Regions from separate parts of the Enterococcus mediterraneensis genome, predicted to be linked through region 2. Evidence: predicted binding sites of a transcription regulator. Region 2 holds the regulator's gene; each other region holds the start of a gene.
What was found. The regulator LexA, encoded in region 2, represses DNA repair genes until DNA is damaged. The targets are predictions, from matches to a motif close to CNAACANNTGTTNG.
Positions count from the first base shown of each region.

Region 1: dinB (DNA polymerase IV) is a predicted target of LexA. The motif match lies at 1,820-1,833, and genes of this name have one in related genera.
Region 3: uvrB (excinuclease ABC subunit UvrB) is a predicted target of LexA. The motif match lies at 2,663-2,676, and genes of this name have one in related genera.

Region 1 is NZ_UWOP01000001.1:555,747-560,192, forward strand. It holds gene nrdG (anaerobic ribonucleoside-triphosphate reductase activating protein) at 4-606, shown strand; gene dinB (DNA polymerase IV) at 661-1,788, opposite strand; gene rsmI (16S rRNA (cytidine(1402)-2'-O)-methyltransferase) at 2,044-2,913, opposite strand; gene EFB00_RS02645 (DNA replication initiation control protein YabA) at 3,069-3,416, opposite strand; gene EFB00_RS02650 (PSP1 domain-containing protein) at 3,409-4,239, opposite strand; gene holB (DNA polymerase III subunit delta') at 4,264-4,446, opposite strand, start outside.
Region 2 is NZ_UWOP01000001.1:112,590-117,035, forward strand. It holds gene tkt (transketolase) at 1-1,889, opposite strand, end outside; gene EFB00_RS00555 (DUF896 family protein) at 1,975-2,214, opposite strand; gene lexA (transcriptional repressor LexA) at 2,488-3,108, shown strand; gene EFB00_RS00565 (hypothetical protein) at 3,229-3,444, shown strand; gene EFB00_RS00570 (adenine phosphoribosyltransferase) at 3,527-4,039, opposite strand; gene recJ (single-stranded-DNA-specific exonuclease RecJ) at 4,040-4,446, opposite strand, start outside.
Region 3 is NZ_UWOP01000001.1:2,296,607-2,301,052, forward strand. It holds gene dnaJ (molecular chaperone DnaJ) at 1-215, shown strand, start outside; gene EFB00_RS11390 (amino acid ABC transporter ATP-binding protein) at 306-1,043, opposite strand; gene EFB00_RS11395 (amino acid ABC transporter substrate-binding protein/permease) at 1,045-2,505, opposite strand; gene uvrB (excinuclease ABC subunit UvrB) at 2,767-4,446, shown strand, end outside.

The DNA of each region.
Region 1 (4,446 bases), 440 kb from region 2:
TTTATGAATAATCCAAAACCAAAAGAATGGCAAGCTTCCGATTATAGCCAAAATCGGATCGCTGATTATAAAGCTTTCAACTTTGTCGATGGTGAAGGTGTCCGCAACAGCCTTTATGTCAGCGGCTGTCTTTTCGCTTGCGAAGGCTGCTTCAACAAAGCCGTGCAAAATTTCCGCTACGGTGTACCCTTTACCAAAGAATTGGAAGACCAGATCATTGATGATCTGCGCCATGATTATGTCCAAGGTCTGACATTGCTGGGCGGAGAACCCTTCTTAAATACGCCGGTCTGCCTGCAAGTCGTCAAACGAGTACGGCAGGAGTTTGGAGACACTAAAGATATTTGGAGCTGGTCAGGATATACCTTTGAGGAATTATTGCAGGAGACTGATGATAAATTGGCGCTGCTTTCTTCTATCGATATTCTAGTTGATGGCCGCTTTGAATTGTCCAAACGCAATCTCAATCTGCAATTTCGCGGCAGCAGCAATCAGCGGATCATCGATGTGCCTAAATCCTTAGAAGCCGGCAAAGCTGTCATCTGGGACAAATGCACGGACGCTGAAAAAAGCTATGAACAGATTCATCGTCGTAAATTGATTTAAAAAAGCCCCGCATCCGACATATTAACAACATCTTGTCGGATGTGGGCTTTTTATTTAAAAGTCCTGCTCGCTTTCTCCCCAGAGCGGCAGCCGGATGTTCTCATAAGTCACAGGATCCAAATTGGTCACCGTGATCCCTAACAGTCGGATCCCCTTTTCTAGTCCTAAAATCTCTTCCCAAATCAGACTGGCTTGAGAAAAAATCGCTTCTTTTTTACTAACATATGTCGGTAAAGTCACACGTTTGGTGATAGTGGAATAATCTGTATAGCGGACTTTTAGGACTATCGTTTTCCCATGCTTTTGGACCCGTTTTAAGGAAAAATCGACCTTTTCAGAAAGCTGCCGCAACTGAGTTAAGACTTCTTCTTCTGTAGTCAGCGGATTACCATATGTATGCTCTTTCCCTACCGATTTGCGTTCCCGTGTCACTTTGACAGGAGAATCATGGATCCCTCTTACTTTTCGATACAAGGAATACCCCATTTTCCCAAAATACCGGATCAGTTCCATCTCGCTTTTTTGATAGAGATCAGCGCCGGTAAAAATATTCAGTTCATGCATTTTCGGTACGGTCTTCTTACCAATACCGTGAAACTTCTCAATAGGCAGTTCTTTTAAAAATTCCACCGCGTCTTCTGGTGTAACGACTGTCAATCCCCGCGGTTTTTGAAAATCTGACGCAAGCTTCGCTAAAAATTTATTGTAGCTGACGCCTGCCGAACAAGTTAAGTGCGTCTCCCGCCAAATATCCCGCTGGATCATACGAGCGACTTTGATGGCAGACCGGCTGTTGACTTTGTTTTCAGTGACATCCAAATAGGCTTCATCGATGGACATCGGTTCGATCAGATCGGTGTATCGCTGGAAGACTTCACGAACTTGCTGGGAAACTTCTCGATACTTCTCATGATTTCCTGGCACAAAAATCGCTTGCGGGCATAATTCATAGGCTTTTTGCGCGCTCATTGCTGAATGGATACCATATTGACGGGCGAGATAATTGGCGGTGGTCACGACCCCGCGCCCGCCTGTATCGCTGGGATGGCGGGCGATCACTAATGGATGTTTTGCTAATTCAGGATTATCCCGTTCTTCTACCGAAGCAAAAAACGCATCCATATCGATATGGATGATTTTTCTAGAAGTATCGTTTTTTAACGGAAATTGTAATTCCGACATCCTCGCCACCGCCTTTCTTCCTCATTATAACCAAACGAACGTTCCCATTCAATTTTTGCTGACATTTTTTATGAAAACTAAGAGATTTATCCCATTTTAAGACATTTTTCCACAAAAAAATACGCTCCTTTTGTCAGGAACGCATTTCTTCTTTAATTTATTATTTGTACAAGTGAATTTATCCAAGCAACTTCTTTCAGGGTCTCTGCTTCAAAGAAACTTTTTTATCTGAGATCTAGGATATCCAAATTGGTTTCATTCGATTCCATGAAATTCTTTGTAGACGACCTGTTTTTTCACTTGATTGCGTTGGGCTACTTCTTTGATAGCCGCATTGGGTTTCATGCCTTCTTGGACCAATTCTTCTACTTGCTCTTTCAACGATTTATCTGTGACGACAGCTGCGGCGGTTTCCTCTCCTTCATTTCCAGAAACCAATAAGCAGCATTCTCCTTTGATCTCGTTTTCTTCCAAATAATCTGCCAGTTCAGCCAAACTTCCCCGCAAATATTCTTCGTGGATCTTAGTCAGTTCGCGACAGATCACCGCTTGACGTTCCGAACCAAAAACATCAGCGATCTGTTTGACAGTCCCTCCGATCCGATAAGGAGATTCATAAAAAATCAAGGTACTCTTTTCAGCTTTCAATGCCTCTAATGCCTGCACCTGTTCTTTTTTCTTTCGAGGAAGAAAACCGTAAAATACATTCGGCTGCGGCGATAATCCCGAAGCGATCAATGCCGTCAGTCCCGCGGTAGGTCCTGGCAGGGAGACGACGGGGATCTCTTCTTCAATACAAGCCACCACTAATTCGTGTCCCGGGTCACTGATGGAAGGCATCCCGGCATCACTGACTTGCGCGATGGAATCACCTTTTTTTAATAGCTCCAACAATTGCGGGATGCGTTCACGATAATTATGTTCATGAAGGCTTTTTTGAGGGGTCTCGATCTCAAAATGATTCAGTAATTTTTGCGTATTCCGAGTATCCTCACTAGCGATCCAAGCGACTTCTTTTAAAGTCCGCACGCTGCGGAAAGTCATATCTTCTAAATTACCGATAGGTGTGGGAACTAGATACAAGATACCCGTCTGCTGGTCTTTAAAACTGCGCTGTTTTTTCATTTGCAGCACCACTCCTCTACAAAAAGAAACTGTAACATAAGTCAATGCTACATCAACGAACCAAGCTCTGTGATCAAATATCTGTAAGAGCAATATAGAGTTTGGCAGTATTCTAGCATGGTAGGCTTATGTCACAGTTTTTTTACTATTTTCAACTATTTTCCGCTCTCGCGATAGATGACTTCTAAACAAAAAGCACATGGTTCATCATGTTCCCGTCGCGATCCGTATAGATCATAACAAACGTGGAAGCCTTCTTCATAGATTTTTTCTAAATTCATTCGCGATTTCGATAATTCTTGTTTTACTTTTTCTGCTGGAGCTTCCGCCACTTGATTCAATTCACGGACATGATCTCTCAGCCTTTGGTTCTCCAACTCGAGTGTCGTATTTTTTTCAACGATCTCTTGCAATGCAAGTTTCATTTCTCCCAATTGGTTCAGAGAATTTTCTAATTCGAGTTCGAGCTTGTTCAGCCCGTCGTAAAGGGAGCGTTTATCCATGGTCATTGCTGTCACCTGCTTTAACAACATCTTTTAATTCTTCGTAATCATATTCTACTGGGGTTTCTCTGCCAAGCAAGCGCACCTTTACCACGCGGCTCAAAAGATTGAGCCCCACCACTTTTCCTTTGCCTTCTGGCGTCAGGATCTCTTTGCCGTAATCAGGCAATTCTTTTTTTGCTTCTTCATAAGAATCATTTTCATATTTCAGACAGCACATCAAGCGTCCGCATAAACCAGAAATTTTCGTTGGATTCAAAGACAGGCCTTGATCTTTTGCCATTTTGATAGAGACCGGGATAAAATCGCCCAGAAATGTCGAACAGCATAATGGCCGCCCGCATGGACCGATCCCGCCTAATAATTTTGCTTCATCACGCACACCGATCTGCCGCAATTCGATGCGGGTCCGGAATTCACTGGCCAGATCTTTGACCAGTTCGCGAAAATCGACCCGTCCATCTGCCGTGAAATAAAAGATCATCTTGCTGCGATCAAATGTATATTCCACATGGATCAATTTCATCTCTAAACGATGGGCACTAACTTTCTTTTTGCCGATCTTTAGCGCTTTTTCTGCATCTCTGCGATTTTGTACATCTTTTTCTATATCTTTGGCGGTCGCTTTTGACAAAATAGGCTTCAGATCATCAGGAAGATCATCTGCGTCCATCACTTTTTTAGGGACAGCAATAGTAGCCAATTGTTTCGCCTGTTGCGACTCAACCAGAACTTTTTCATTATACGTATATTCAGACTTGCCGGGAGAAAAATAATAGATATGCCCCGCTTCTCGATAGCGGACCCCCACCACTTCTACCACTTTCATCCTCCTCTCTTTCTGGAACTATTTTTGATAAATGATTCGCAGTGCAAGCTGTTCTGCAACATTTTGAAACGAAACATTCGCTGTCAATTTCTGTTCTGCTTGCAGCAGTAATTCTAAAATACGTGTACTTTCTGTTGCAGATTCTGTGCTTCGATCACGTTTTATCCGATAATAAAATAACAACATCTGAAGTAATAATCT
Region 2 (4,446 bases):
TTGCCTTCAAATCCGACATATTTTTCCCAGCCGAATGGTGAAGCAGCTTCGATAGCTACCCGTTTCGTTACGTCTTTTGGCAAAACAGATTCTTTGTATGCTGCGTCTTGTTTGTCAAAGATATCAAAGCTTGGCAATGAAACAACAGAAACATCTTTACCTTGAGCTGCTAATTCTTTTTGAGCTGCGATCGCTAAAGCAACTTCAGAACCAGTTGCGATCAAGACACCTTCTGGTTTAGCCCCTTCTTGAGCAGAAATAACGTATCCGCCTTTTGCGACATTTTCATCAGCGGCTTTGTCTGTTCCTGGAAGTGCCGGCAGATTTTGACGGCTTAGAACTAAAATCGTTGGTGTTTCTTGCGAATTCATGGCAATCTTCCAAGCAGCACGTGTTTCATTACCGTCTGCTGGACGGATCACATGGACATTCGGCATGCAGCGTACACTTGCCAACTGTTCGATCGGTTCGTGAGTTGGTCCGTCTTCACCTACTGCAACAGAATCATGAGTCAATACGTATGTTACTGGAACATGTTGGATCGCTGCCAAACGGATCGCTGGACGCAAGTAATCAGTAAATACAAAGAATGTACCACCGTATACCCGTGTTCCGCCATGAAGTTGGATACCGTTCATAGCTGCCGCCATCGCGAATTCCCGAACACCAAACCAAATATTCCGTCCTTCGTATTGTCCTGGTTCAAAATCTTTTTCGCCTGATACCATCGTATTGTTTGATGCAGACAAGTCGGCAGAACCGCCCCAGAAGCTAGGGATCGTTTTTGATAACGCATGGATCATCTCTTTGCTGGAAACACGACTTGCTTGGCTGGTACCTTCTTCGTAAACCGGCATTTCGCTATCCCAGTTTTCTGGAAATTCGCCGGCAAAAGCTTTTTTGAATTGATCCGCTAATTCTGGATAATTTTGTTCGTAATCAGCAAATAATTGATTCCAAGCATCCTCAGCTTTTTCACCAGGCTCGTTAATGGTTTCTTTGAAACGAGCTGCAGCTTCTTCAGGAACTGCAAACTCTGGATAATCCCAACCGTACGCTTTTTTCGCAGCTTCGATACCGTCGATACCGATCGGCGCGCCGTGGACTGCAGAAGTTCCGGCTTTTGGTGCACCAAAACCGATCACTGTTTTGACTTCAATCAATGTTGGACGATCAGAAGTTGCTTTGGCTTCTTCGATTGCTTTTGAGATAGCTTCCAAGTCATTGCCGTCTTTTACTAAAATATGTTGCCAACCATATGCTTCAAAACGTTTACCGACATCTTCAGTAAATGATTTTGAAGTCGGTCCATCTAATGAAATATCATTTGAATCGTACAGAACGATCAATTTGCCTAATTTCATATGTCCGGCCATAGAACTTGCTTCTTGAGAAACGCCTTCCATCAAATCGCCGTCGCCGCAAATGGCATAAGTATAGTGATCGATCACATTGTAGTTGTCACGGTTATACGTAGCCGCTAAATGAGCTTCAGCCATTGCCATCCCAACTGCCATAGCGATCCCTTGACCTAAAGGACCAGTCGTTGCTTCCACACCATCTGTATGATGAACTTCAGGATGTCCTGGTGTTTTGCTGTCCCATTGACGGAAGTTCTTCAAGTCGTCGATCGTCACATTGTATCCTGCACAATGCAGCAAGCTGTAAAGCAATGCTGAACCATGACCTGCGGATAAAACGAACCGGTCCCGATCCACCCAATTCCGTGAAGTTTTTGGATTGATTTTCAAATGTTTCGTCCAAAGTGCATAAGCCATTGGAGCAGCCCCCATCGGCAATCCCGGATGTCCTGAATTGGCTTTTTGAACAGCATCAATACTTAATGTCCGCAGCGTATTGACCCCTAATTCATCGATTTTATCAAACAATGTGATTCCTCCTATTTAGGTTTTTTTTACCTTTATTAATACTTTCATTGTAAAGGATTGCAAGAAAAAAAGCAATCGCCTTTTTTTAACGATCATGAAGTCCGTTTTCTTTTTGGATTTTTTTCAATTTTTCCGGTGTAACATCATTTCCTTCAGGATCGACGACTTTCATCCCTTCGATATGGTGCCGCATTCCAGAACGGAAGGCTTCAAGATATTCTTGTCGTAAAAGGATCTGTTCTTTCTCCTCTTCCGCCGTCAAGCTTGCTTCTTTTTTCTTTTTCGCCAATTGATTGATACGTTCAAGTTTTTCTTTTGAAAGCACGAAATTTTCACCCTCTTCTTAGGCTTACCCTATCACTGGCTTGCCTTTTTTTGTTTTGATAACGTCCAATACGCTATTTGTCCTGATTATACAACATTTAGCCTTTAAAAAACATAGCTAATAGCTTCCTTCATTTATCAGATATTTCAATTGATCATTTAGCTATAATTAGTAGAAAAAGCCTACGCAGCCGCCAACAAAAGCGAACGTTTGTTTGATTTATCCATTTTCCTATGGTAAACTGAAATAAGAAAATGAAAGAAGGTGCATGACGTGGCAAAACGTACAGAAAATCGTCAAATCGAAGTCTTAAAATTCATCCATGCCCGTGTTGCAGAAAAAGGATATCCTCCTACTGTCCGTGAGATCGGTGAAGCAGTCAATCTGTCTTCTACCTCTACGGTACACGGCCATTTATCTCGACTAGAAAAAAAAGGATTGATCCAACGCGACCCGACAAAACCCCGCGCCATCGAATTAACGGCATTAGGGTTGGAGAAAATCGGTGTGCAATCAGAAACGATCCCAGTTTTAGGTGTGGTCACAGCCGGTGAACCGATCTTAGCAGTCGAAGAAGCCTCCGACTTTTTCCCATTACCGCCCAATTTAGCGAATGATTCAGGCAGCTTGTTCATGCTGACGATCCGCGGTGAAAGTATGATCAACAGCGGGATACTTGATGGTGACCAAGTCATCGTCCGCAAACAATCAAGTGCAAACAACGGGGATATCGTCATCGCTATGACAGATGAGAACGAAGCCACGTGCAAGCGATTCTTTAAAGAAAAAAACCATATCCGCCTACAACCGGAAAATGATTTCATGGATCCAATCATTTTACCGAACGTAACGATCTTAGGATTAGTCGTAGGATTGTATCGAGATCTTTTATGATCCTGTTAGAAATCTTCAAAAATAATTTGAGGATTTCTATTTTTTTCTTTACAAAGCGAACATATATTCGTATAATAAGAATACAAACATTTGTTCGTATTACATAATGAGGTGAAGGAAATGAAAGGTATTCGAAATATTGCTCTGATCGTTTTAGGTTTGTTGATCGGCTTTTCCCTAAAAAGTTTTGGGATCGAAATGACGTTGCTGGTTTTTGCCCCTTTGTTCTTGCTGTGGTTTACTTTCTGGGATGATAAGAAGTTCCGTCAATCTGAACGTCGCCGTCATTATCCGTATTCTGCATCTTCCGGTTCAAAAACATATCATTATGAATAATTTCTTTTGATTGATTGGGAAAGCCCCCTATTATACAAAAAAAGCCGAGAAACTCATTTTTCGATGAGTCCTCGGCTTTTTTTTAGTATTCCATTAATGTCAATGTATCGTATCCTGCGATTTTATCTCGTCCGTGCAGATCCATCAATTCGATCAGAAACGCACAGCCGACTACGATACCGCCTAATTTTTCAACAAGGTCGATCGTCGCTTTCAATGTACCGCCAGTAGCTAATAAATCGTCACAAATCAAGACCCGTTGTCCTGGTTGGATCGCGTCTTCATGCAATGTCAATGTATCAGTACCGTATTCAAGATCGTAAGTCACTTCGATGGTTTTGCGAGGCAATTTGCCTTTTTTGCGGACTGGTGCAAAACCGACACCTAATTCATACGCTACCGGACAACCTACGATAAATCCACGTGCTTCTGGTCCTACTACCATGTCGATCCGTTTTTCTTTTGCGTAATCAACGATTTGTTTTGTCGCTTCCCGATATGCTTCACCGTTTGCCATCAAAGGCGAGATATCTCTGAAAATGATTCCCTCAGACGGATAATCCGGGATACTTGCAATATAGTCTTTTAAATCCATTTATATTCCCTCCTGCATTGTTAACCAAGTTTTGATGGTTGACACATCACTTAGTAATAGAAATTCTTCTGTTCGTATTTTTTTCAACCTGTTTTGATAAGTCGAACTTTCTGATAGTTCTTTTTTCATTGGATTCAACGTTTTTTTCAAAACACCGTCGTTTATTGTAACAAATTCTAATTCAAAAAACACCTGAATCATGAAAATTAATAACTTTTCTGGAATCTTTAAAAATTTTGCCACCATAGGCAGTTTATAGCGGACGTCTACTTTTTCTTGTGTATTAACAAATTTAAAGAGCCGCGCATATTGTTCCCGTGTTCCGATGCCGTCAAGATACGCGTCATCTTGAGCCAGACAAATCAGATAGATCCGCATGATTTCGCTTTGCTGCACGATCGATTTGA
Region 3 (4,446 bases), 2.2 Mb from region 2:
TCCGTTTGCGCGGAAAAGGCGCACCTCGTTTGCGAGGCGGCGGTAACGGCGACCAACAAGTTCGTGTCAAAATCATTACACCGCGGAATCTATCGGATGAACAAAAATACGCGTTGCGCAAATTCGCGGAAGTCAGCGGCAATAAAATCAATGAACAGCAGCCGGAAGGTTTTTTCGATAAAATGAAAGATGCATTTACCGGTAAGAAAAAATAGGACTGACATCGACAGATCGTAACAGTTCGTTTAATCAAAAAACCAGCGAAGAATCAACTTCGCTGGTTTTTTGATGGCTATTTTTCATGATCAGATATTCAATACTTTGTTCAAGAAATCTTTCGTACGTTCATTTTTAGGATTATTGAAGATCTCTTCAGGTTTGCCATCTTCTAAGAATTTTCCTTCGTCGCAGAAAAGCACGCGATTGGCAACTTCTTTGGCAAAGCCCATTTCATGAGTAACGATGACCATGGTCATTCCTTGTTTTGCCAATTTTTTCATAACATTCAGTACGTCGCCGACCATTTCCGGATCCAAAGCGGAAGTCGGTTCATCAAAAAGCATGATGTCCGGATTCATTGCTAATGCGCGGGCGATCGCCACCCGTTGTTTTTGTCCGCCGGATAGGTTATCAGGGTACATATCTTTTTTATCAGCCAAACCGACTGTTTCCAATAGTTTCATTGCTTTTTCTTCAGCTTCTTTACGAGACGCTTTTTTCAAGTCTGTAGGAGCCAAGATGATATTTTCCAAGACAGTCAAATGCGGGAACAAGTTAAAATGTTGGAAAACCATCCCGATGTGCTGACGAACCAAATTGATGTTGGTGCTTTTATCCATCAAGTGAGCGCCATCGATGATGATATCGCCGCTTGTTGGTTCCTCTAAACGGTTCAGACAGCGCAGAAACGTACTTTTACCAGAACCTGAAGGGCCGATGACACAAACCACGTCGCCTTCTTGGATAGAGATGCTGATGTCGTTTAAAACAGTGTTGTCACCGTATTTTTTTACGAGATTTTCAACTAAGATTTTTTCAGCCATCTTATTTCACCTTCTTTTCTAAAACTTTGGCTAATTTTGTCAATGCTGTGATCACGATCAGATAGATGATAGCGATGATCAAGTAGACATTGGTACTTTGAGAAGTCCGGGCAACGATGATCTTCCCTGTTTGCAGCAATTCTACCACACCGATGACCGAAATGATCGTTGTATCTTTTAATGAGATAACGAATTGGTTGACAAAAGAAGGAATCATGATCTTGATTGCTTGCGGTAGAATGATTTTTTGCATGGTTCTTGTATATGGCAGCCCTAAACTGCGGGAAGCTTCCATTTGTCCGACTGGTACGGCATTGATCCCGCCGCGGACGATTTCTGCGATATATGCACTGGCGTTAAGGGTCAATGTGATGACACCGGCGGCAAAGTCAGGGATCGTGATACCGATCGCGTCAGATAATCCGAAGAAGATGAAGAACGCCAACACCATCATCGGGATTCCGCGGATAATATCTACATATATAGAAGAGAAAGTCCGCAATGCGCGAATCGGTGCAACGCTGAATAATCCAAAGATAATACCGATCACCAATGCCAGAGCGAATGAAAGCAATGCAAGTGCGATGGTTTTAACGAGTCCGTCTAATAAGACTTTCCAGTTGTTTTCCAATAAGCCGCCGATCGTTGACTCATCTTTCTTGCTTTCGGTTGGTGTTTGGGAGATATATTTGTCAACGATCTTATCGTACTCACCTGTACGTTTCATTTCTTTGATCGCTTCATTGAACATTTCCAATAATTCAGGATTTTGTCCTTTTTTTACTGCGAAACCATATTCTCCGCCAGATTCCCGCTCGATAGGGGTCGCTAACTTTTGACCGTTGTTAATAGCGTAACCGATGACCGGATAGTCATCCATCATGGCGTCGATCTGACCGCCTCTGACTGCTTCGTATAATTGATCAGCTGCGTCATAAAGCTTGATGGTATAGCCGTATTTTTCTTTATTGGCTTCTAGAAAATCTGCACTTTCAGTTCCGATTTTCGCGCCGACTCTCTTACCATCTAAGTCTTCATAAGATTTAATGGTATCATTTCCTTCTTTCACAGCGATTTGGATTCCGCTTTGGAAATAAGGATCTGAAAAGTCGAATGATTTTTTACGTTCGTCAGTAATGGTCATACCGGCGATCATCCCATCTGCTTGGTTTCCTTCGATAGCTTGCAGGGCACCGGAAAATCCGATGAAATTAAATTTGATATTGAAGCCTTGCATCTCTGCTGCGCGATTCATCAAGTCGACATCGATACCTACGTATTCATTGTCCTCGTTTTTGTATTCAAAAGGAGCAAAAGCCGAATCGCTAGCGATAATGTACTGCTCTTTTTGAGGCTCGATTTTTTTCATTGTGTCAGCAGCTTCTGCTGAACGCGGTACTCCCAGTGTAAAAAGACCTACCATTACGGCTGCTAATGTAAGCAGAAGTGTTCGTTTTTTCATTTTATAACCTCCTGTTTTTTTAGACATAAGGATATTATAAAGTGAAAGAGGAATGGAAACAAGAAGATTAGCGAAAAAAATAGAAAAAAACGTATTCTTATAACATCTTATGTTATGTTTAGTAACATGCGCAAAAGTCCGAGAAACAGAAAACTAGCGAAAGTATGTTCGCTATGGTATAATAGCTCAGTAAGGAATGCGGACTGTTTTCCTTTCTTTTTGTTATACTGAATACAGGTTATGTATAAAGGAGGATATTAGATGATTGAGAGAGAGACCTCCCATAAATTTGAATTAGTTTCCAAATATCAACCGGCAGGAGATCAGCCTGAAGCGATCAATCAATTGGTAAAAGGGGTAGTGGGCGGCAAGAAAGCACAGATATTGCTGGGTGCGACTGGTACCGGGAAGACTTATACGATCTCTAATTTGATCAAAGAAGTCAATAAACCTACATTGATCATTGCTCATAATAAGACCCTTGCTGGGCAGTTATACGGTGAGTTTAAGGAGTTTTTTCCGAATAATGCCGTAGAATATTTTGTCAGTTACTATGATTATTATCAACCGGAAGCGTATGTGCCTTCCAGTGATACTTATATCGAGAAAGACTCCAGTATCAATGATGAAATCGATAAATTACGCCACTCGGCTACTAGCGCTTTACTTGAGCGAAACGATGTAATCGTGGTGGCTTCTGTGTCGTGTATTTTTGGTTTGGGTTCACCTATCGAATACCAAAAACAAGTCGTTTCATTACGGGTAGGGATGGAGATTTCTCGTGATCAGCTGTTGCGCAGTTTGATCGATATCCAATTTGAACGCAATGATATTGATTTTCAGCGGGGGCGTTTTCGTGTCCGTGGTGATGTTGTGGAGATTTTTCCGGCATCTCGTGATGAACGGGCTTTGCGTGTGGAATTTTTCGGCGATGAGATCGAACGAATCCGTGAAGTCGATGCGTTGACTGGAGAGATCTTAGCAGAAACAGAACATGTTTCGATCTTCCCGGCAACACACTTTGTTACGAATGAAGATTACTTAGAACATGCGATTGCTTCTATTAAAGCGGAACTTGAAGACCGTCTGGAAGTTTTGCGCAGTGAAAATAAATTATTAGAAGCTCAACGTTTAGAACAACGTACGAATTATGATTTAGAGATGTTGCGAGAGATGGGGTATACGTCAGGGATCGAAAACTATTCTCGTCATATGGATGGACGTAAAGAAGGCGAGCCGCCGTATACATTGCTGGACTTCTTTCCAGATGACTTCTTATTAGTAGTAGATGAATCTCACGTGACCATGCCTCAGATCCGTGGGATGTATAATGGCGACCGTGCCCGCAAACAAATGCTGGTAGATTACGGTTTTCGTTTGCCGTCAGCGTTGGATAACCGCCCATTACGGTTAGAAGAATTTGAAGAACATGTCAATCAGATCGTCTATGTATCAGCAACACCAGGTCCTTATGAAGCAGAACAGACGGATACTGTTGTTCAACAAATCATTCGACCGACCGGATTGCTGGATCCTGTTATTGAAGTTCGGCCGATCATGGGACAAATCGATGATCTGGTAGGGGAAATCAATGATCGAGTAGAAAAAGATCAGCGGGTCTTTGTGACTACCTTGACGAAAAAAATGTCCGAAGATTTGACCGATTACTTCAAAGAATTAGGAATCAAAGTAAAATATCTGCACAGTGATATCAAAACATTGGAACGAACAGAGATCATTCGCGATCTTCGTTTAGGGGAATTTGATGTGCTTGTTGGGATCAACTTGCTTCGGGAAGGTCTGGATGTTCCGGAAGTTTCTCTAGTGGCGATCCTTGATGCAGATAAAGAAGGCTTTTTACGGAGTGAACGTTCCTTAGTACAAACGATCGGTCGTGCCGCTCGTAATTCAGACGGGAAAGTAATCATGTACGCCGATAAA